Regions from separate parts of the Rhizobium sp. YTUHZ045 genome, predicted to be linked through region 3. Evidence: riboswitches for the same ligand, from Rfam matches in the RefSeq annotation. Region 3 holds a riboswitch; each other region holds the start of a gene.
The links. A riboswitch is a leader RNA that binds a small molecule or an ion and turns the genes downstream of it on or off. The one in region 3 is predicted to bind cobalamin.
Positions count from the first base shown of each region.

Region 1: linked by a shared signal. The riboswitch ahead of nrdH (glutaredoxin-like protein NrdH) and the one ahead of cobU (bifunctional adenosylcobinamide kinase/adenosylcobinamide-phosphate guanylyltransferase) in region 3 are both predicted to bind cobalamin.
Region 2: linked by a shared signal. The riboswitch ahead of bluB (5,6-dimethylbenzimidazole synthase) and the one ahead of cobU (bifunctional adenosylcobinamide kinase/adenosylcobinamide-phosphate guanylyltransferase) in region 3 are both predicted to bind cobalamin.

Region 1 is NZ_CP101432.1:3,673,146-3,680,979, reverse strand. It holds gene adh (aldehyde dehydrogenase) at 1-123, opposite strand, end outside; gene NMA58_RS18155 (helix-turn-helix domain-containing protein) at 293-1,252, opposite strand; gene NMA58_RS18150 (TIGR03862 family flavoprotein) at 1,428-2,636, opposite strand; gene NMA58_RS18145 (MerR family transcriptional regulator) at 2,708-3,130, opposite strand; gene NMA58_RS18140 (heavy metal translocating P-type ATPase) at 3,201-5,438, shown strand; cobalamin riboswitch at 5,648-5,871, shown strand; gene nrdH (glutaredoxin-like protein NrdH) at 6,133-6,354, shown strand; gene nrdI (class Ib ribonucleoside-diphosphate reductase assembly flavoprotein NrdI) at 6,368-6,769, shown strand; gene nrdE (class 1b ribonucleoside-diphosphate reductase subunit alpha) at 6,748-7,834, shown strand, end outside.
Region 2 is NZ_CP101432.1:2,138,535-2,146,368, forward strand. It holds gene NMA58_RS10835 (RNA polymerase sigma factor) at 1-417, opposite strand, end outside; gene NMA58_RS10840 (YciI family protein) at 414-692, opposite strand; gene NMA58_RS10845 (DUF2865 domain-containing protein) at 1,055-2,155, shown strand; gene bluB (5,6-dimethylbenzimidazole synthase) at 2,159-2,848, opposite strand; cobalamin riboswitch at 2,891-3,076, opposite strand; gene NMA58_RS10855 (3-deoxy-7-phosphoheptulonate synthase) at 3,358-4,422, shown strand; gene NMA58_RS10860 (TolB family protein) at 4,419-5,246, opposite strand; gene NMA58_RS10865 (NAD+ synthase) at 5,345-7,024, opposite strand; gene NMA58_RS10870 (DUF1003 domain-containing protein) at 7,214-7,744, shown strand; gene NMA58_RS10875 (GFA family protein) at 7,762-7,834, opposite strand, start outside.
Region 3 is NZ_CP101432.1:2,271,326-2,279,159, forward strand. It holds gene cobN (cobaltochelatase subunit CobN) at 1-2,997, opposite strand, end outside; gene cobW (cobalamin biosynthesis protein CobW) at 3,007-4,056, opposite strand; gene cobU (bifunctional adenosylcobinamide kinase/adenosylcobinamide-phosphate guanylyltransferase) at 4,063-4,572, opposite strand; cobalamin riboswitch at 4,974-5,369, opposite strand; gene NMA58_RS11535 (chloride channel protein) at 5,622-7,412, shown strand; partial or broken gene NMA58_RS11540 (IS630 family transposase) at 7,436-7,834, opposite strand, start outside.

The DNA of each region.
Region 1 (7,834 bases), 1.4 Mb from region 3:
GCCGCCTGTGACCGGCGTCACGTTTTCAAAGTATCTGCCTTCGACCGGCTCGCGCCATTCACCGCCGATATAGTTGCCGTATTTCAGCTTGAACGGCGATTCCACGATTTTCTGATGAAGCATGTCATCCTCCCTTGATGGTCCAGGTTCCAATCGAACCAGTGGGAGCAAAATGTGCGCGTTTTGCCGAAGGGAACAGGGTGGAGGATCAATACCGCAGCGCACCCTGTCGCAGACATGCGACAGGGTCGCGTTTTGATTGCGATGTCCTATGGAACCGCCGGAGCCTGGTTTAATGCAGGCCTAATTTCTTCATCTTTCGGTGGAGCGTGGCGCGGCTGATCCCGAGGGCGATCGCAGCCTGCGAGACATTGCCGCTGGTGCGCGATAGCGCGCGCAGCAAGGCCGCTTTTTCGGCTTCGACAATCTCTTCCTGTTGTGAGACGGCGGCTTCATGGAGCGCATCGGCGGCGGGGATGCCGGCCGCGATCCGTTTGTCGTCCAATTGCAGCGCGATCCGGGCGGCACGGGTGGCGCCGAGGACAAGGTCGTGCCTGTCAACAGCAAGCAGGGCGGCCGCGGAATTGGCGCTCGTGGGGACCATCAGGAAACGGGCGCCGGCAAAGGCCGATCGAAAGAGATTGAGCTCGATGCGCATCGCCGCGTCGCGCACGGTCTGGGTGAGGATCGCTAGCGTCATCTCGTTGACCTCGTCGCGGCAGGTCGAGATGTCGAGGGCAGCGGCGAGTTCGCCGCGATGATCGCGGATCGGGGCCGTCGTGCAACTCAGGCGGATATTCGAGCAGAAGAAATGTTGATCCCGAAAAATGGCGACGGAGCGCTCGTCGGCAAGGGCGGTTCCAATGCCGTTGGTGCCCATGCTCGCCTCGGTCCATACCGAACCGGTCCAGAGGCCAAGATCGTGGAAATCCTTGTCGTCGCCGGCAGAGCCCCGGCGCTCCAGCGCGATGCCCTTCCTGTCCGTCAGAAGAATGCAGCAGCCGGCCTTGCCGACCGTGGTGAAGAGGCGGTCAAGTTCCTCGGCTGCGCCGGCGATCAGCTGTTCGGACTGTTTGCGAGCGTCAAGAAATTCCCGGTCGGTCAGACGCATCGGCCCGCGCTCGTCCTCGGGGACGAGGCGATGCATGGTCATGCATCGCCGCCAGGACGCGACGATCGGAGAACTCGCGGCGGCGGAATTGCGCTGCGCGGAGGTGTAGACATGCTCCGCATGTGCTGACTGTTCGTGCATCTGCTCCTCCCCAGGAACTTCAGCATAGTCTGATGGAAAAGCGGTGGGTTTGCAATTGCGCTTCGACCGCCATCCTCCCCTTGCCCGATGGGCAAGATGCTGAAAAGTGTCAGCGATCCTGCCATGACAATATGCGCCATTCATTGATCTAGATCTGGTTCAGGATCACCGGCATCTATCGCGGCAACCAAGCCTCGATGCCGCGCCCGGCTGCACGGCCGGTCGCCAGACAGGCGGTGAGGAGATAGCCGCCGGTCGGCGCCTCCCAGTCGAGCATCTCACCGGCGACGAAGGTGCCGGGCAGCGCCTTCAGCATGAAGTCTTCGTTGATGCTGGTCCAGCGGATGCCACCTGCAGAGGAGATCGCCTCGGCAATCGGCTTTGTATCGAGAACCGGTACCGGCAGAGCCTTGATCACGCCGGCGAGACGTTCGGGATCGGCTCGGTCGCGGTCCGGCGCGAGTTCGCGCAGCAATGCCGCCTTGACGCCTTCAAGCCCGGCACCCTTGCGCAGGCGGTTTGAAAAGCTCGACCTGGTGTCCTGCCGCGTCAAATCGCGCGCCAGCCTTTCGATCGTCCGGCCCGGGGCGAGGTCGAGCGTCAGGGCAGCGCTGCCGTGGTGCAGCAGCCGGTCGCGGAGGCTGGCCGCATGGGCGTAGACCAAGCTGCCTTCGATGCCGCTGCCGGTGATGACGAACTCGCCGGGAAAGGTGCCGGCTTCGGATGTGGCGGTGACCGACTTGACGGGCTCGCCGGCGAAACGCGCGCTGAAGCCGGCGCTCCAGTCGACGACGAAGCCACAATTGGCGGGCCGGAAAGCAGCGATCTCGACGCCCCTCTGGGCCAACCAGGGCAGCCAGGCGGCATCCGAGCCAAGGCGCGGCCAACTTGCGCCGCCAAGCGCCAGCAGGGCGGCGTCGCAATGGACGATGCTACGCCCTTCCGGCGTTTCGAAAACGTAACCGTCTTCGACAAGGCCGGTCCAGCGATGGCGGGTGCGCAACGCAACACCCCGCTCTTCAAGCCGCTTGAGCCAGGCACGCAGCAAAGGAGAAGCCTTCATCACCTTGGGGAAAACCCGGCCGGAGGAGCCGACGAAGGTCTCGGTGCCGAGCCCTGCGGCCCAATCCCTGATATCACCGGGAGTAAAGGCGTCGAGAGCGGGACGCAGACGGGCTGAAGCCGTTCCGAAGCGCGTAACGAAACGGGCATAATCCTCGGAATGGGTGATGTTGAGGCCCGACTTGCCGGCCAGCAGGAACTTGCGGGCGAAGGTCGGCATGGCGTCGTAGATCGCCACAGCATGGCCGGAGAGCGAAAGCAGCTCGGCAGCCGCAAGACCCGTGGGGCCGCCACCGATGACTGCAATCCGTTTCTGGCTCATGATGTCTTCGCCCGATTCCTTCCGGCGCAGTTTTGGCGCGGCCGCCGCTCACCTGCAAGGGTGCAGGTTCGTCAATGGTGAGAATGCGTGCATTGACCATGGTCGGCGAGAATCTCGATGACGCGGCACTGGTCGACGCGGCCGTGGCCGCAGCCCTCCACCATCATTTCCAGCTCGGCCTTCAGAGCCATCAGGCTGCGGATGCGCTGCTCAACCTCAACGAGGCGAGCCTTGGCGATGGCGTCGGCCGAGGCGCAGGACTGGTTCGGATCATCCTGCACCGTGAGCAGCGTGCGGATTGCCTCGATCTCGAAACCGAGCTCGCGCGCGTGGCGGATGAAAGCAAGGCGGCTGATCTCGGCAGGTTCGAAGGATCGCTGGTTGCCTTCGCTGCGGCTCGGGGCCGCAAGCAGGCCGATGCTCTCGTAATAGCGCACCGTCGGCACTTTGACGCCGCTCCGGCGGGCCGCCTCGCCAATCGTGATCTTTTTCATGATTTTTCTCTTGCACCTCTAGTCGCTAGAGGATGTAGGAGGGATGCTTCTGTTTGACAAGGAAGCGGATATGGCTGAGACGAGCGAGACACGATACAGGGTCGGTGGCATGGATTGCGCCGCCTGCGCGAGCAAGATCGATACCGCAGTCAGGCGCATAGCAGGCGTTGCCGATGTCTCAGTCTCGGTGGTGACAGGCACCATGACCATCCGGCATGACGGCAGCAGCGATCTCAAGGCGGTCGAGAAGAAGGTGACGGGGCTTGGTTATTCCGTTTCGCCCTTTGCCGGAAATGCGACGCCTGCGCGTGAAGACCGCCGGCACCATCATCACGATCATGCCGCTCATGGCCATGGAGATCACGACCATGCCGGGCATGATCACGACCATGCCCATGACGAGAAGGAAATCGAAGGCTCGCATGGGCACGACGATGCACCGATGACCGGTCCCTGGTGGCGGAGCAGGAAGGGCCGGCTGACCATTTTTTCGGGTGCGGCGCTCGTTGCCGCCTATGCCGTCGGCCATCTGGTGCCGGCGGTCGCGTCCTACGCCTTCATCGTCGCCATGCTGGTCGGTCTGGCTCCGATCGCGCGGCGCGCTGTCATGGCGGCATTCTCCGGCACGCCGTTCTCGATCGAGATGCTGATGACGATCGCCGCCGTCGGCGCTGTTATCATCAATGCCGGCGAGGAAGCGGCGACGGTCGTATTCCTGTTTCTCGTCGGCGAGTTGCTCGAAGGCGTGGCGGCGGGCAAGGCGCGTGAAAGCATACAGTCGCTGACGGCCCTGGTGCCGAAGACCGCGCTGCTCGAAGACAATGGGCAGATGCGAGAGGTGCCGGCTGAAAGCCTTGCCGTCGGCACGGTTATCATGGTTCGCCCCGGCGATCGCATCTCTGCCGACGGCGTCATCGTATCAGGCGAGAGCGCGATCGACGAGGCTCCGGTGACGGGCGAGAGCACGCCGGTGCGCAAGGGCGTCGACGCCGTGGTCTATGCCGGTACGGTCAATGGCGATGCGGTGCTGAGGGTTCGCGTCACGGCGGCTGCTGCCGACAATACTATCGCCCGCGTCGTCAAGCTGGTGGAAGAAGCGCAGGAATCGAAGGCGCCGACGGAGCGCTTCATCGAGCGGTTTTCGCGCTACTACACGCCGGGTGTGGTCGTCGTTGCCGCGCTGGTCGCGGTCGTTCCGCCGCCGTTCTTCGGCGGCGCGTGGAGTGAGTGGATCTACAAGGGTCTTGCCATCCTGCTGATCGGCTGCCCTTGCGCCCTCGTCATCTCGACGCCGGCGGCGATCGCGGCTTCGCTGTCGGCGGGCGCGAGGCGCGGGCTGCTGATGAAGGGCGGTGCGGTCCTGGAGACGCTCGGCAAGGTGACGATGGTCGCCTTCGACAAGACGGGCACGCTGACGGAAGGCAAGCCTCGGGTGACCGACATCCTTTCCTTTGGATTGGGTGAGGCGCAGCTCCTGTCGCGCGCGGCGGTGCTCGAGCAGGGCTCCAGCCATCCGCTGGCACAGGCGATTCTCCACCGCGCCAAGGCGGACGGCGTGCCCGTGCCACCCGCCTTCGAGCTGGAAGCGCTGCCGGGCAAGGGTGTCACCGGCAAAATCGGCGGCGAGGCAGTTGATCTCTTGTCGCCGCCAGCCGCCCGCGAGCGGGCGGCACTTAACGCGGAACAGGAGGCGCGTATTGCAGGGCTCAATGATGAGGGCAAGAGCGTGTCGGTGCTGCTCGTCAATGGCGCTGCGTCTGGCCTGATCGCCATGCGCGACGAGCCGCGCGAGGACGCCGCGGCCGGGCTCTCGGCGCTCAAATTGGCCGGTGTCAAGGCGATGATGCTGACCGGCGACAACAAGCGGACGGCGGCAGCGGTCGCAGACATGCTCGGCATCGACTGGCGGGGCGAGACGATGCCCGAGGACAAGCAGCGGGTCGTCGGCGAATTGAAGCGCAAGGGCTTCATAGTCGCCAAGGTCGGCGACGGCATCAACGACGCGCCGGCGCTCGCCGCCGCCGACATCGGTATCGCCATGGGCGGCGGCACCGATGTGGCGCTGGAGACGGCCGATGCCGCCGTGCTGCACGGGCGCGTTGGCGACGTGGCGCGAATGATCGCGCTTTCGCAGCGGACGATGCGCAATATCCTCGAGAATATCATCATTGCACTCGGGCTGAAGGCTGTCTTCCTGGTGACCACGATCATCGGGATCACCGGGCTCTGGCCGGCGATTCTCGCCGATACCGGAGCCACCGTGCTGGTTACGATCAACGCGCTCAGGCTGCTCCGCGTAGAGGAATAAATCCTTTCCTCTTCGGAGCGCCGATTAGGGCCGATCCGGAATCGAAAACCGCAGAGCCGGCTACAGGCCGGCTCTCGTCGTTCAGGCCTTCTCCACAGTTCGTTTTGTTTAAGCCTTCATTATCCATGTTTTTCACAGGAACGCAGTGATTTCAAACCTGCCGTAACGCAACGCACAAACCATCCGTTGACGTGAATTTCGATTCGCGTACTATATCTAGTGTTCAAGGTTCCTTCGATTCGTGAGGATCGCGGGCTAAGACGGGAATACGGTGCGTCTCGCCATGAGGGTGGGGCAAGGCCGGAGCTGCCCCCGCAACTGTGAGCGGAGAGCAACTGTCCGATTTCGGGTCACTGGGGCATGATGCCTCGGGAAGGCTGGGCAGGTGCTTCGACCCGTGAGCCAGGAGACCTGCCTTGAATGAAACGTCCACGGGCGGGGTGTCCGGAAGGTCGCGTGCATGCAGCGGAATGATCCGCGCTGTTGCGCTGCCCCGAACGACCGCATGAGCACTTCGGGGTTTGAAGTCATGTCGAGAGCATCAAGGCCGGCGCCCGCGCACATCCTGCGAGGGACCAAGTCAGGCGTTTAAAGCGCCAACCTTGCCAGATCACTATCAAGCATTTCCCCGGACGCCGCATGGCGCCCGATCCCAGTCCTGCGTCCTGAATTCATTGACTTCACGAGGAACATGATGAGCGTTACCGTTTACAGCAAGCCGGCCTGTGTCCAATGCACGGCCACTTACCGCGCCCTCGATCGCCTGGGCGTGGATTATGAGATCGTCGATATTTCCGAGGATGCCGAAGCGCTCGATCGCGTGCGTGGCATGGGCTACATGCAGGTTCCGGTCGTCGTTGCCGGCGAGCAGCATTGGGCGGGCTTCCGCCCCGACATGATCAGCGCGCTCTCCTGACCGGAGAAAAGGAGTGGGGCTGATCGTCTATTATTCCAGCCGATCCGGGAACACCCATCGTTTCGTCGAGAAGCTGGGATTGCGCGCGGCGCGCATTCCCCTCGGCGCTGAGGCCATCCACATTCGCGAACCCTATGTGCTGATCTCGCCTACCTATTGCGGTGACGGCGGCAAGGGGGCCGTGCCCAAGCAGGTGATCCGCTTCCTCAACGAGGCGGAAAACCGCTCCAACATCCGCGGCGTGATTGCTGCGGGCAACAGCAATTTCGGCAAGACCTATGGGCTCGCCGGCGATGTCATCTCGAAGAAGTGCCAGGTGCCGTACCTCTACAGGTTCGAGCTCATGGGAACTGCCGAGGATATCGCCAATGTCAAAGACGGGATGGGACGATTTTGGACACGGGAACAAATCTGACGCGGGACGCGGGCGCAAAACCGCTGAAAGCGGCCGAAACACTCGACTATCATGCACTGAACGCGATGCTGAACCTCTACGACGACGAGGGAAAGATCCAGCTCGACAAGGATCGCGTGGCGGCCAAGCAATATTTCCTGCAGCATGTGAACCAGAACACCGTGTTCTTTCACAATCTTCGGGAAAAGCTCGATTACCTCGTCGCGGAGGGCTATTACGAGCAGGAGGTTCTCGACCAGTATTCCTTCAATTTCGTCCGCGACCTGTTCGATCAGGCCTATGGCAAGAAATTCCGGTTTCCTACCTTCCTCGGGGCTTTCAAATATTACACCAGCTATACGCTGAAGACCTTCGACGGAAAGCGCTATCTCGAGCGCTACGAAGACCGCATCTGCATGGTGGCGCTGGCTTTGGCGCGCGGCGATGAGGCCCTTGCTCGCGACATAGTCGACGAGATCATTTCCGGCCGCTTCCAGCCGGCAACGCCCACCTTCCTCAATGCCGGCAAGAAGCAGCGCGGCGAACTCGTTTCCTGTTTCCTGCTGCGCGTCGAGGACAACATGGAATCGATCGGCCGGTCGATCAATTCGGCGCTGCAGTTGTCGAAACGCGGCGGCGGCGTGGCCCTGTCGCTGACCAATATCCGCGAGGCGGGCGCGCCGATCAAGCAGATCGAAAACCAGTCCTCCGGCATCATCCCCGTCATGAAGCTCCTGGAAGACAGCTTCTCCTATGCCAATCAGCTCGGTGCGCGCCAGGGGGCGGGTGCGGTTTATCTGAACGCCCATCATCCCGATATCATGCGCTTTCTCGACACCAAGCGTGAAAACGCCGATGAGAAGATCCGCATCAAGACGCTGTCGCTCGGCGTTGTCGTGCCCGACATCACCTTCGAACTCGCCAAGAACAATGAGGACATGTACCTGTTCTCGCCCTACGACGTGGAACGGGTCTACGGCGTGCCTTTCACCGAGATTTCGGTGACGGAGAAGTACCGGGAAATGGTGGCGGACGCCCGCATCTCGAAGAAGAAGATCAAGGCGCGCGAATTCTTCCAGGTCATCG
Region 2 (7,834 bases), 130 kb from region 3:
GCCTAGCACGGTCTGGAGGATCAGCGGCGTTCGCGCCGACGCATCGATGCCAGGATGTGCGCAGGCAAACATGAGCGCTAGTCGCCTGTCCGCAATCTCCTCGTCCATTTCCGCCGCGGCCGAGAGTTCCTCGGTAACGAGGGCAAGATGATCGGCGCTCTTCGCCTTCACTTTGTCTTTGCGCCAGTCATCGAGTTTGCGCCTGCGCGCGATGGTCAACAGCCAGGCATCGGGGTTGTCGGGCACGCCATCGACAGGCCATTTTTCGAGAGCCGTGAGGAAAGCCGTCGCGAGCGCATCCTCCGCGGACGCGATATCACCCAAACGCCCGCCAAGGTAAGCGACGAGTCGTCCATAGCTCTCGCGCGCCACCCGCTCTGCTACACCTCGGGCAACGCTGGAACCAGAAACCGTCATCCCGCATATTCCGACGCATCCCTGATGCGACGAACCTCAACCGTTCCCCAGGTCGCGGCAGGACAGCGTGCCGCCCATTTGTTGGCCTCGTCCATATCGGCGACGTCGATGATAAAGTACCCACCGAACTGTTCGCGAACATCGGCATAAGGGCCGTCCAAAACGCTGACCTCGTTTCCTTGAACACGAACGAGACTGGCCTCAGAGGAACTGACGAGCGCATTGCTGGAGACAAATGCTGCCGCCTTCTCCAGCGCTTGTTGATAGGCATACATCTGCTACATGAAGCGCCCCATGTCCTGAGGCGCTATGGACCTCCCGGCAGTTTCGTCCGCATGCAGCATCAGCATGTAGCGCATCGCTTTATCCTCAGTGAAACCAATTCCCCGCGGGAACGAGCGCCGAGAATAACAATTCGGATGAAGAAGGGAACTGCTGGTGACGGCTCAGTGTCCGCCTCCGGATGCAACGAGTGCCGACTTACCTCACGGAAGAATACCCGCATCTTCTGGATAAAATCTCGAAAATGCGCTAGGAATTGATCCAAGCTTATTAAGAGAAACACGTTAAGAGACAAGGTACGGCGGATGGACGCCACCTTTGACCGATCGACACTTTCTCATTCCCGGACGACGCCGTGAAACGCCGAAATCTGTCTCTTGCTCTTATGCTTGCGCTGGCATCACCGGCCGCAGCACAGACCAGCGCTATTTGCAACGACTTGCGCGGTCGCCTTGCCGACCTGCCACGATCGATCGGTAGCAATAACGGGCCGGAAGCGCGCCAATATGCAAATGCCATGGCCGAGCAGAACCTCGAGCTGCGCAAGGTCCGCAACGATCTGCGCAATAACGGATGCACTTCCGGCAGCATGGTCGTGATTGGCAGTGACAACGCCGATTTTTGCGCCGAACTCTCTGACGCCGAAGCCCGGATGATCGACAATATCCGTTATCTCCAGGAGCGCCGCGACGAGCTGCGCAACCAGGGCGACGGCACTGACGACGCGCGCCGAGAATTGACGGCGGCACTCGAACGCAACGGCTGCAACAGCGACAATTTCTATGCCCCGACCGAGCGTAGCGCAGACGACCCCGCCCCGAGTGTCGAGGAACAGGCGATGCGCACCGATACCTTCATTCCGCTCGGCGGCGGTGAAGAGACCGATCTGCGTTACGGCCTGCCGAGGGCCGAAATGTTTTCACCGATCAGCACCATCTGCGTGCGCAGCTGCGACGGTGGCTTCTTCCCGATTAGCTCAAATACCAGTTCGGTGGATTTCGGCCGCGATGCCCAGACTTGCGCCAAGATGTGCCCCGGCATTGAAACCGAGCTCTTCTATCGCGACGTGACCAGCACCGACTCCTCGAACATGATCTCGGTCGCAACGGGCGCGCCCTATAGCGCCATGAAGAACGCTTTTGTCTACAAGAACCGCGCGCCTGGCGAGAAAAATTCCTGCGCCTGCAATCTCACCGCCTATTACGAGGAGATGCGCGGCAAGCAGGCCCTGAGCGAACCGCCGCAGCAGGGCTCGATCACGACGGTCCGCACTAAACCGCCGACGAAAGATACTGCGGCAGCATCAGCCCCGCCGCAGCCATCCGTTGCCGAACGTCCCTACGACCCCACGCAGAACAAGGTTCGTCAGGTCGGCCCGCAATTCCTTGCCGGCGACCAGGGTTCGATCGACCTTGCCAATCCGGCGACGCCGGGTCCGCAACCACAGCAGCAGTAATTGCTACGGGTCGTTGCGTCCCCATCCGTCGTGGAAAACGAGTTCCTCGAGCGGCAGCCGCTGCCGCCAACCTTTGACCGAAAGTTCCGGTTCGTCATAAAGACGGTCGACAAAGCCGGCGCAGAGCCAGGCGACCACCTCGATATGCTCCGGTATGCCGAGAATTGTTTTCAGGTCGCCTTCATGAAAGATGCTGACCCAGCCGATGCCGACCCCTTCGGCGCGGGCCGCGAGCCAGAGATTCTGAATGGCGCAAACGGTCGAATAGGAATCCATCCTCGGATTGTGCGTCCGTCCCAGCACCACGCTGCCGCCGCGGGTGGGATCGCAGGTTACGCATATGCCGAGCGGCGCCTCCACGATGCCTTCGAGCTTGAGGGATCGATAGGCCTGCCGCCGCTCGCCTTCGAACATCGAAGCTGCCTCTTCGTTGGCCACGGCAAAGGCGTTGCGCACGCGGGTGCGGACGGTTGCACTTTTCACGAGAATGAAATTCCATGGCTGCATGAAGCCGACCGACGGCGCATGATGGGCGGCGGTCAGGAGCCGCGCCACGACATCGTCGGGCAAGGGATCGGGCAGGAACTGGCTGCGCACGTCACGCCGCGTCATGATTGCGTGATAGACGGCTTCACGTTCGGCCATGGAAAAACCGGATGCCGCCGAAAGGGCATCCGCATAAGAGGGTCGCATCGTCAAATCCCCAACAACGCAACCGCCCGCCGTCCGCGCGGGTTGGGTCTATCTCGCCAGGCCGGTCTTCTGACTCGGCTTCATCCATCTGCCGCAGCCTTCCCGGCAAAGCCAGTGGCGTGATGAAGCGGCAGACGTCGGCCTTACAGCGTTGGGCACGTTCCGGCCTTGCACCGGATTCCCGATTCTCCCGCCTCGAGGGCGGGCACCTGACGGCGCATCTATTTCAGGAAATCGGAACGGAGGCAAGCGTCGGCACGTCAGCCTTAAAGAGGCGAACCCGTGATTTCGCCTCGCAAATTTTGCGTGACAATGAGCGGCCGCGACGCTACATACGCGGAATGTCGACGACTTCAGCCTACGCCTCCTCGCGATTTTATTCGTACCGCTGCTTCCAGCGGATGCGGGTCTGTGCGTAACTGAATTCAACGCGACGACAACCCGAACAGCCGCTAGTCTACCTGGCGGCTTTTCTGTTCCGCACGGTATGACCAAACAGGAGCCATGCCGTGCCCGACACCATCGATGATCTGCGTATTCTCGAGATCACCCCGCTGACCAGACCCGCCGATGTCATCGCGGAAATCCCCCGAACCGCCGCCGTCAGCGAGACGGTGACCAGCAACCGCCACGCGATCCATGAGATTCTCGAGGGTGAAGACGACCGCCTGATCGTCGTCATCGGCCCCTGCTCCATCCACGATCCGGTTGCTGCACGCGAGTATGCCGCGCGGCTGGCCGAGCAGCGACAGCGCTTCTCCAGTGATCTGGAAATCGTCATGCGCGTCTATTTCGAAAAGCCGCGCACCACAGTCGGCTGGAAGGGCTTGATGAACGACCCGCATCTCGACGGCAGCTACCGCATCGAGGAAGGGCTGCGCATTGCCCGGCGCCTGCTGCTCGACATCAATGCCATGGAGCTTCCCGCCGGCGTCGAGTTCCTCGACACGATCACGCCGCAATACATTGCCGACCTCGTCAGCTGGGGCGCGATCGGCGCGCGCACGACCGAAAGCCAGATCCATCGCCAGCTCGCCTCCGGCCTCTCCTGCCCGATCGGCTTCAAGAACGGCACCGACGGAGGCGCTCGCGTCGCGATCGACGCGATCCTGGCCGCTTCACAACCGCACCACTTCCCGGCCGTCACCAAGGACGGACAGGCGGCAATCGCTTCGACGAAGGGCAATGAGGACTGCCACATCATTCTGCGCGGCGGCAAGCGGCCGAATTATGAGGCGGCCGATGTCGGAGCCGTCACAGCGGAATGCCTGAAACTCGGGGTCACCCCGCGCATCCTCATCGACGCCAGCCATGCCAACAGCAGCAAGGATCCGATGAACCAGCCACGGGTTGTCAAGGACGTCGCCGGACAGATCTCCGCGGGCAATCACCACATCAAGGGCATGATGATCGAAAGCAACCTCGTTGCCGGCCGCCAGGATCTCGTTCCCGGCAAGCCGCTGGTCTACGGCCAGTCCATCACCGATGGCTGCATTGACTGGGATATGTCGGTGAGTGTGCTGGAAGATCTGGCGGACGCCGCTCGCAGGCGGCGCCGAGCGGCAGCGGCTTAAGCCGCCGGAAAATACCTGACATAGGCAAACTCGTCACCATCAGGTGACCAGCAGGGCACGTTGATCGTGCCCTGCCCGCCGAAAAGCTCGAACAGCGTCTTCAGGTTGCCGCCGTCCATATCCATCAGCCGCAGCCGCACGTCGAGATCGCGCGGATGGTCGAAGACCGAAGGATCGTAGGACAGGATCAGCACCTTGTCGTTTTTGGGCGATGGATGGGGAAACCAGTTCCCCTGATTGTCCGACGTCACCTGTTCGAGGCCTGTGCCATCCGGATGGATGCGCCAGATCTGCATCAGCCCGGTGCGGCTGGAATTGAAATAGATCCATTGGCCGTCGGCGGAATAATCCGGCCCGTCGTTGCGGCCTTCGCCATGCGTCAGCCGCGTCTCGACGCCGCCGTCGATGGAGATCGTATAAATGTCGAAAAGATCGTCGCGAATGCCGCAATAGGCGAGCTGGCGGCCATCCGGTGACCAGCCATGCCAATAGGACGGCTGGTTTTGGGTGATGAGCCGCGGCGTGCCGCCTTCGACCGGCAGGATGTAGATCGTCGACTTGCCGAATTCCGTCTTGTCCGAGATGACGATCTCAGTGCCATCAGGCGAAATGCCGTGGTCATTGTTGCAATTGACGGCAAAGCCGGTATCGACCTGAACCACCTCGCCGCCATCGAGCGGCAGCCGGAAGAGCAGCCCGTCGCCGTTCAGCAGGAGATAGGAACCATCGGGCGAGAAATTCGGCGCTTCCACCAACCTGTCCGTCTGCCAGACCTCGCGAGCTCTGCCCGTCCTGACGTTGTAGATCTCGACCGAGCTGCGCATGTTGCCTCCCTGATATGTCGCTTGCGTCAGCGATCTCGATTGCGTCAGCGATCACGATCGCGTCAGCAATCCCGATTGCGCTAGCGATCCCGATTGCGCTAGCGATCCCGGAACCGGTTGGTGATCGGATAGCGCCGGTCGCGCCCGAAATTCTTCTTGGTGATCTTCACGCCCGGCGCCGATTGCCGGCGCTTGTATTCGGCAAGATAAAGCAGGTGCTCGACGCGGTGGACGGTGGCGACGTCATGGCCGCGCGCGACGATCTCCTCGACCGCCATTTCCTTCTCCACCAGGCACTCGAGAATATCGTCGAGAACGGGATAGGGCGGCAGCGAATCCTGGTCCTTCTGGTCCGGGCGAAGCTCGGCCGAGGGTGCCTTGTCGATGATATTCTGCGGGATCACCTCACCCGACGGCCCGAGCGCAGTCGGCGGCACATTCTCGTTGCGCCAGCGCGCCAGCGCATAGACCTGCATCTTGTAGAGGTCCTTGATCGGATTGAAGCCGCCGTTCATGTCGCCATACAGCGTGGCGTAGCCGACCGACATTTCCGACTTGTTGCCCGTCGTCACCACCATCGAGCCGAACTTGTTGGAGATCGCCATGAGGATGACGCCACGCGCGCGGCTCTGCAAATTCTCCTCGGTGATTCCGCTCTCCGTTCCCTCGAAGAGGTTGGACAGCGCGCTGCTGAAGCCGGTTACTGGCTGCTCGATCGGTACGATGTCATAGCGGCAGCCGAGCGCCTTGGCACAGTCGGCTGCATCCTTCAGTGAATCTTCCGAGGTGTAACGATAGGGCAGCATCACCGTTCGCACCCGCTCCTCTCCGAGAGCATCGACCGCGATCGCTGTGCAGATCGCCGAATCGATGCCGCCGGAAAGGCCGAGAACGACGGTTTTGAAACCGTTTTTGTTGACGTAGTCGCGGAAGCCGAGCAGGCAGGCGCGATAATCGGCCTCCTCACCCTCGGGAATACGCGCCATTGGTCCTTCGGCGCAGCGCCAGCCGGCTTCCCCACGTTTCCACGTCGTCACAGCAAGTGCCGTCTCGAACTGGCTCATCTGGAAGGCGAGCGATTTGTCGGCATTGAAGGCGAAGCTCGCCCCGTCGAACACGAGCTCGTCCTGCCCTCCGAGCTGGGCGGCATAGATCAGCGGCAGGCCGGTCTCGATCACCTGCTTCAGTACCACCTGGTGACGGATATCGACCTTGCCGCGATAATAAGGAGACCCGTTCGGGGACAGCAGGATCTCCGCCCCGCTTTCGGCCAGCGTCTCGCAAACGCCGAGATCACCCCAGATATCTTCGCAGATCGGAATGCCGAGCCTGATACCACGAAAATTCACCGGCCCCGGCATGGCCCCCTGCACGAAGACCCGCTTCTCGTCGAACTCGCCGTAATTCGGCAAGTCGACCTTGTCGCGCACAGCAATTACCTTGCCGCCGTCGAGTACGGCGACGGAATTATAGCGTCCGGTCTGGTCCTGCCGGGGAAAACCGATGATGACGCCCGGCCCGCCATCGGCGGTGTCGGCCGCAAGGCTTTCCACCGCCTTCCAGCAGGCACGGATGAAGGCCGGCTTCAGCACCAGATCTTCCGGCGGGTAGCCGGAGATGAAAAGCTCGGTCAACACGAGCAGATGCGCGCCCTCTCGGCCCGCATCAGCGCGTGCTTCACGTGCCTTGGCAAGATTGCCGGCGACATCGCCGACCGTCGGATTGAGCTGGCCGATAGCGATGCGGAAGATATCGGAGAGAGCGTTTTCCTGTGTCATGTCATTTGTTTAGCCTGCGGCTCCCGTTACCGCAACACGTTCGCGGCCAAAGCGTTGCATCCGGCTCACGAATTTTTTGTGAACAGGCCTGCTGGAGGCTTACGGCACCGATGCATTGCAATTTACCGGCGGAGCGGAATACTGGCGCACGAACGCGGCAGCATCCATAACGGTCATTGGAAACAGGCCATGAATAACTTTTCGAACTTCGTGCACCATCATTTCGACAAACCGGCCGACGAACTCGGCGACACGGAAAAGCGCGTGCTGGCGAAAGCGCACGAGCGCAAGATCATCTCGACCGACGTCAACGCCGCCTTTTCTGCCGAGGCCTCTTTTGGAGAACGTATCGCCGACAGCATCGCCCGTGTCGGCGGCTCATGGTCGTTCATCCTCGGCTTCCTGGCCTTCCTCGTGGTCTGGACGGCGATCAACACCATCGTTTTGGCGAGTGGCGCTTTCGATCCCTACCCCTTCGTCTTCCTGAACCTGATCCTGTCGATGCTCGCCGCCATCCAGGCGCCGATCATCATGATGTCGCAGAATCGTCAGGCCGAGCGCGACCGCTTCGAGGCGGCCAAGGACTACGAAGTCAATCTCAAGGCCGAACTCGAAGTGCTCTCCTTGCACCAGAAGATCGATATGCGCGTCCTGACGGAGCTGACGGCGCTGCGCGAAGACGTCGCTCGTCTCAGCGCCGCGCTCGCAGCCAAGACCTGATGCGGGGCATCCTCAAATCAACGGGGTGGATACCTGTCATATTGCGGCAGGCCATCCGTTATCTCGTAGAAATCACCCTTGTCGGCGCAA
Region 3 (7,834 bases):
CGGCAGCACATCCGGCCGCCCGCGCGTCGGTGCGCCGGATGGGCCGGGCGGCACGAAACGGCCGTCGAGGCCGCGCAGCAAACTGGTGATTTCGGCCGGGCCGCAGGCGAGAATTGAGGGCTTCAGGCGTGCCTCGATTTCGTCGAGTACGGCTCTGGTTTGGGACCAGAGGGTTGGGCAGTCCATATCGCCCGAAACGAGCTTGGCGGCGAGCAGCTCGATGCGCTCGATCGTGTCGCCATTGCTGCGCCAGGGGGCGTCGAGGATATCTGCAAGGATTGCCGGGCATGGGCCGGCCCAGGGGGCGGCCATGTCGCAATCGAGAGGGTCGAAGGTGGGATTACCCCCCTCTGCCCTGCCGGGCATCTCCCCCAAAAGGGGGGAGATTGGATCGGCGATAGCGCTTCCCCAAACAACTGATGTAGGGCGGCGGTCTGGCCCCCCGTCGATCTCCCCCCTTGTGGGGGGGCCGAAGGACGGGTGGCGACACGCGGCTCGACCCCGGTAGTCCGGCAGGACAGAGGGGGGTGTCACGGGCTCAACGCCCAACCCAGCATCCCCAGCAATCGCCCGCTGCAGACTCCCATCCCCGCCCTCACCGAGCCCACGCGGCACCCGCGCCAAGGCCACGGTGAGATCCGTCAGCAACCGCCCTTCCGGCGACACCCCAAACACATGCAACCCATCCCGGATCTGCATCTCCTTGAGATCACAGAGATAGGCATCTAGCTTCTTCAGCGCCTCGCCTTCACTCTCTCCCTTCGCAATGCCCGCGTCGCGGTCCAGCCCGATATCGCTAACAAGCTCAAGGATCTGCCGACTGAGCAAGCGGATACGCCTGGGATCGCCGCCCGAGGCTTCGTAATATTCGTCGACCAGCGCCTCCAGATCCTTGAGCGGCCCGTAACTTTCGGCCCGCGTCAGCGGCGGCGTCAGGTGATCGATGATAACCGCCGCGCTACGGCGCTTGGCCTGCGTGCCCTCGCCGGGATCATTGACGATGAAGGGATAAAGATGCGGCAAGGGTCCGAGGATAGCCTCGGGATAGCAAGTGTCGGACAGCGCCAGCGCCTTGCCGGGCAGCCATTCCAGATTGCCGTGCTTGCCCATGTGAACCACAGCATCGGCGCCGAACTCTTCGCGCAGAAAGGCATAGAAGGCGAAATAACCGTGCGGCGGCACGAGATCCGGCGAGTGATAACTCTCCTTCGGATCGATATTGTAGCCCCGCGCCGGCTGGATCCCCACCAGCAACCCGCCGAACCGGGCAAAGGGCAGCGCGAAAGCGCCATCCCGCAGATAAGGATCCGCTTCGGGATCACCCCAACGCGCCGTCACTTCCTCCTGAATCTGATTGGGAAGAGAGGCGAAGAAGCGCTTGTATCGACTCAGGGAAAGCCGCTCGCGCACCACCTTGCCGTCAAAGCCGGAATTGGTCGGCCCGGCCATCAGATGCCGCATGAGCGCATCTCCATCGGCGGGAATATCGGCAACGGGATAACCGGCCTCCGCCATCGCCCGCATCACCTCGACGGTGCCGGCAGGCGTATCGAGACCGACGCCATTGCCGAGCCGTCCATCGCGGTTCGGATAATTCGCCATGACGAGCGCAACACGCCGCTCCAAAACCGGCCGCTGCCGCAGCCGCGCCCAGTTGGCGGCAAGCGCAGCCACATAGGCCATGCGCCCCACATCCGGCTCGCTGGAAACGATATTGGCCTCAACCGCAGCATCGTAGCGGGCGGCAGATTTGAAGGAGACGGCGCGCGACAGGACGCGGCCGTCCACCTCCGGCAGCGCGACGTTCATGCCGAGATCGCGGGCGGACAATCCTTGCGATGAGGCCGTCCAGGCTTCCCGCGACGAGGCCGAAAAGATCGCCTGCAGAACGATGGCGTCATTGGCCTCCAGCACCGTCGGTTCGCGATCGGCCCCAGGGGCGGAGACGGCGAAGCCCGTCGTGTTGATGACGACGTCGGGTTTGAGGTCGGCGAAGATGGATTCGAGGATGCCTTTGGAGATCGGGTCCTTGAGGCTGTAGGCGAAGACTGGCAACGGGCGAAGACCCCGCGACCGCAGGGCTTCGATCAGGGTTTCGACGGGGCGGGTTTCGCCGCTCTGCACGAGGGCGCGGTAGAAGGCTATGGCGATGATAGGACGAATGGTGGGTTCGATTTCCACCTTCTCCGTCGAATATGCGGTGCTCTGGTCTGCCGTCGAGTACGCGGTACCCCCCTCTGTCCTGCCGGACATCTCCCCCACAAGGGGGGAGATCGAATCGTGGAAGGTCTCTCCCCAAACAACCGATGTAGGGCGATAATCTCGCCCCTTGCCGATCTCCCCCCTTGTGGGGGAGATGTCCGGCAGGACAGAGGGGGGTGTCACGACTTCGACAGCCAAGGAAGACGCGCTTGAAACAAGCCTCTTCCATCCCTCAATCCCAACCAGCCCTCTCCCCGGCCACCAGATCCCCGCCTTCATCAGCGGCGCGGCCGGCGTCGGCTTCTCCTCCCCCGAAAGCATCGCCGCTGCATAGGCAAGAAAGCCCCGCGCATTGGCGTCGCCGCCCTCGATCAGATAGCCCCACAGCGCATTGAGATCCTCCAACGCCACATTGGAAAACGGCGTCAGTCCGGCATCTGGCTTGGCATCCCCCGGCAGCACTGCAATCAGCGCGCCATTCCGCGCAGCAACCGCATGCAGCGCCTCCAGCGCATAGTGGAAATAGCTCGCCCCGCCCAACGCCCGCACGATGATCAGCCTCGCATGCTGCGCCGTCCGCTCGACATAGGTATCGACCGACATCGGATGCTTCAGGCTCATCAGGCTTGCAAGCCTCAGCGAATAGCCCGCCACTCCGCCGGCATACGCCGCGGCGATCGCTGCAAGCTCGGTGTCGGCGGCCGAGAGGAACAAGATATCGCCAGGCGTCTGCCCGAGGTCGATCGCCTCTTCGCCGTCGCTGATCGATCCTTGCTGGGCCAGAAGCAGATGCATCGACTATCCCTAAGCGAGCGCTTCGATCGCCTTGCGCACCGCGTCCTGATCCATCTCATGCAGGCCGATGACGACGAGGCGGGTGCTGCGCGCTTCATCAGGCGCCCAGGCGCGGTCGAAATACTGATCGATGCGGGCACCGACGGCCTGCAGCTGCAGGCGCATCGGCTTGCCGGAAACGTCGATGAAGCCTTTGAGGCGCAGTACGTCATGCGCGGCGATGATGGCCTTCAGCCTCTCGACGAAACCTGCCGTATCGGAGATGGCGCCGAGTTCGACGACGAAACTGTCGAATTCGTCGTGATCATGCGGCTCGCCCTCTTCATGCTCCAGCTCGTGATGGGATTTGCGGTTGCCGATATCGTCTTCCGTGCCGATGCCTAGGCCGAGCAGCACGCTTGCCGGCACCGCGCCATTCCTGGCCTCGATCATCACGGGTTTGCGGGCGATGCGCGAGGCAACCTCGCTCTTGACGCGTCCAAGGCCATCGCTGTCGATCAGGTCGGTCTTGTTGAGCACGATCAGGTCGGCGCAGGTCAGCTGATCTTCGAAGAGCTCCTCGATCGGGCTTTCATGATCGAGCGATTCATCCTCGGCGCGGCGCGCATCGACGGCATCATGATCATCCGCAAAACGGCCTGCGGCAACCGCAGCGCTGTCGACCACGGTGACAACGCCGTCGACGGTGACTTCGCTGCGGATATCGGGCCAGTTGAAGGCGGCGACGAGCGGCTGCGGCAGGGCAAGACCCGAGGTCTCGATGACGATATGGTCGGGGCGCTGGTCGCGCTCCAGAAGTTTGGTCATGGTCGGAATGAAATCGTCGGCCACGGTGCAGCAGATGCAGCCGTTCGTGAGTTCGATGATGTCGTCCTCGGTGCAGTTCTCCGCGCCGCAGCCCTTCAGCACATCGCCGTCGACGCCGAGATCGCCGAACTCGTTGATGATGAGCGCGATCTTCCTGCCGCCGGCATTGGTCAGCAGGTTGCGGATCATCGTCGTCTTGCCGGCGCCGAGAAAGCCGGTGATGACGGTTGCGGGGATTTTCTGCTGGTTCATGGAACTTCAACCCTTCATTTTCAGCGGCAGACCGGCCGCGATGAAATAGACTTCGGCGGCCTTCGTCGCGATCATTTGATGCAGCCGCCCGGCATGATCGCGAAATTCCCGCGCCATGCGATTGTCAGGCACGATGCCGAGGCCGACTTCGTTGGAAACGATGACGAGCCGCGCCTTCGCCTGCGGCAGCCAGCCGGCAAGCGCAGCAGCCTGAACCGCGATATCGCGCCCCTCCATCATCAAATTGGTGAGCCACAGCGTCAGGCAATCGACCAGGATCGCCCTGCCCTCACCGTCGATAGCTGCAAGCTTGCCGACGAGATCAAGCGGCTCCTCATGCGTCGTCCAGGAAGGACCGCGATCGTCCTGGTGCTGGTCGATACGCGCCTGCATCTCGTCGTCCCAGGCGCGGCCGGTCGCGATGTAATGCCGCTCGAGGCCGGTGGAAATGACGATATTTTCGGCGAAACGGGATTTGCCGGAGCGGGCGCCGCCGAGGATGAGGGTAGCGGTCATGCTCGGCCGCTCCTGGGAGAGAAGGCATAATCGAGGCTTGTTTCGGGTGGGTATTCCTTGACGGCTGAGGGTGCGACACCCCCCTCTGTCCTGCCGGACATCTCCCCCACAAGGGGGGAGATTGAATCGCGGCACGGGTCTTCCCAAACAACCGATGTAGGGCGAAGGTCTCGCTTCTTGCCGGTCTCCCCCCTTGTGGAGGGTCCGGAGGACGGGTCGAGACCCGCGGCTCGACCCCGGCAGTCGGGCAGGACAGAGGGGGGTACCGCATACTCGACACAGGCGGCCGAAAGCACCGCACCGCCGCCACTGCATCGCGCCACCGAAGGCAGCGCTGAATTCAATCGTTCAGCCAAAACAACCTCCGTGCTGGCAGTGGACCTCTGGCCCAGGATTGGGCTCGTCGCCCGGCGCGCATGGCAGGTCTCCTGGCTCGCGGGTATCGGCCGCGATCGGGGCGGACCGGAAACCGGTCGCCCCGCATCGTGCCAGCGGATCCGCCTCGCCTTCCCGGCTGCATCGGTGAAAAGGTGGACGATTCGTAGAAATAGAGGCGTCCGACCCCGGTTGATCACCATGCATGTCCAGTGGCTTTTCCGACATGTCGCCATCCTGCTCGCCTGCACGATTGCGGGCTGCCGGCCGGAAGGGCTCGATGCCGGATGGAAGACCCTGACCGCTCTACAGTCGCGGGGTCGGCTGTGATAAGGGCGCCCGGCTTGGGTCCGCCCCGTCACATTCCCTTTTCATCCGGAAGGGCGCAACGCCGATCCGGAACCATCCGTTATGTCAGGATGGTCAAGCGACCATCCGTTGAGGGATGGTTAGGCAAGCCGGGGGCTGAAGTCAATCGACCTTCGCAGCCCTCCTCTAGCGCGAGGGGGCGAAAGGTCACGCCAATACCACTGACTCTACCGGAAATATCGTCTTTTATCAGTAATTTACGTCATAAATATTTGACCGGCCCGCCGGCTTTTCGCCGCAATTGCGCTGCAAGCCGGTTGCGCCATCGCCCTTGACCGGGCCTCTCCCCGCCTAGTTGTCTAGCCATGCTTACGAAATTGGATCGGCGCCGCCTGCGTGCGCTGCGAGTTTTCCTCGATCCGGGGCGGTTGCGCGCCCTCACTCGCCGCAGCGAAGTCGGCCTCTCGCTGGCGGGCGCCATCGTCGGCATCGCCTCGGGACTTGCCGTGACCGGCATGAGCTATGTCTCCAACGAGCTGCACCAGCAGGTGTTCGGCATCGCCGACAGTGAAAGGTTGAGCGCCTCGGTCATCGAAGACAAGATGCTGCTGCTCGCCGCCCCGGTCATCGGCGGCGCCCTGCTCGGCCTGCTGCTCCTGGTGCTCGCCAAGCGGCGCAAGAAACCGATGGTCGACCCGATCGAGGCCAATGCGCTGCATGGCGGCCGCCTGTCGCTGACCGACAGCATCATCGTTGCCGTACAGAATCTGATCTCCAACGGCTTCGGCGCCTCGGTCGGCCTGGAGGCCGGCTACACCCAGCTTGCCGCCGGCCTCGCCTCGAAATTCGGCCTGAAGCTGCAGCTGCGCCGTTCGGACCTGCGCATCCTTGTCGGCTGCGGTGCGGCCGGCGCCATCGCCGCCGCCTTCAACGCGCCGCTGACCGGCGCCTTCTACGCCTTCGAGCTGATCATCGGCAGCTATACGATCGTCTCGCTGACCCCGGTCGTCACCTCCGCCCTCGTATCCACGCTCGTCGCCAGGCTGCTTGCCGAAGGCGATTTCACCATCGACATCGGCAGCTTCGGCTCGGTCGTGCCGGCCGACTATGTCCCGGCGCTGCTGCTCGGCGTCTTCTGCGCCGGTGTCGGCATCCTCATCATGCAGGGCGTCGCCTTCATCGAGGAACTGGCGCGCAAGAGCTCGATCGCCCCGCCCTTCCGCCCGGCGCTCGGCGGCATCATCGTCGGGCTGCTGGCGATGATCTCGCCGCAAGTGCTCTCGGCCGGCCACGGCGCCCTTCATCTCAATCTCTCCCGCGAGGTGGCGATCCCGGCGCTGATCGGTCTCTTCCTCCTGAAATCCCTGGCTTCGGCAATCTCGATCGGCTCCGGCTTCAGGGGCGGCCTGTTCTTCGCATCATTGTTCATGGGCGCCCTGCTCGGCAAGCTCTTTGCCTATTGCGGTCCCTATTTCGCCGATGCGACGCTGACGCCTGCGATCTATGCCGTGGTCGGGATGAGTTCTTTGGCCGTCGCCGTCATTGGCGGGCCGCTGACGATGACCTTCCTGGCGCTCGAAATCACCGGCGATTTCCCGATCACGGCGCTCGTGCTTGCCGCCGTCATCACCTCCTCGCTCGTCGTGCGCTCGACCTTCGGCTACTCCTTCGCCACGTGGCGCTTCCATCTGCGCGGCGAAAGCATCCGCAGCGCCCACGACGTTGGCTGGATCCGCAATCTGACGGTGAACAAGCTGATGCGCGCCGACGTGAAAACGGCAAGGGCCGATATCTCGCTGGACGACTTCAGGAGAGCCTTTCCGATCGGCTCAACGCAACGCGTCATTCTCGTCGAAGAGAACGACAAATATGCCGGCCTCGTGCTGGTGCCGGAGATCTACGCCAACCCGACCGATGTCCAGGACGAGGGCCAGACGCTTGCCGATTTCGTCCGCTACCGCAATGACTTCCTGCAGCCGCAGATGAACGCCAGGCAGGCGGCGGCGATCTTCGACAAAAGCGAAAGCGAAGCGCTCGCCGTCGTCAACAATCTGATCGAGCGCAAAGTGGTCGGACAACTCAGCGAAAGCCATACGCTGCGCCGCTACAGTGAAGAACTCGACCGCCGCCGCCGCGAGGTGTCTGGCGAAATCTGAGCGGACACTAGAGCCTGCTGCTTTCATACGGAAGCATATCCTGAGTTTGTGAGGTAGTTTGCGCATTCTGCTGGCGAGAAGCAGTCGAGCATTTCACCAGCCTTGCGCCATGTCGCTTCGACTGTGCGAGGCTGTTCTCTCCTAATTAGGTGCTTGAGCTTGGCAAAGACTTGCTCGATGGGATTGAGGTCCGGGCTGTAAGGCGGCAGGAAGAAGAGGTGCGCGCCTGCGGCCCGGATGGCACGACGGACAGCTTGGCCCTTATGGCTGCCGAGATTGTCGAGGATGACGATGTCGCCCTTGACGAGCGTGGGCACGAGGATCCTCTGGATATAGAGGGTAAAGAGTTCGCCGTTGATCGGCCAAATCGATGACCCAAGGGGCGTCGATGCGGTCGCAGCGCAAGGCGGCAATGAATGTCA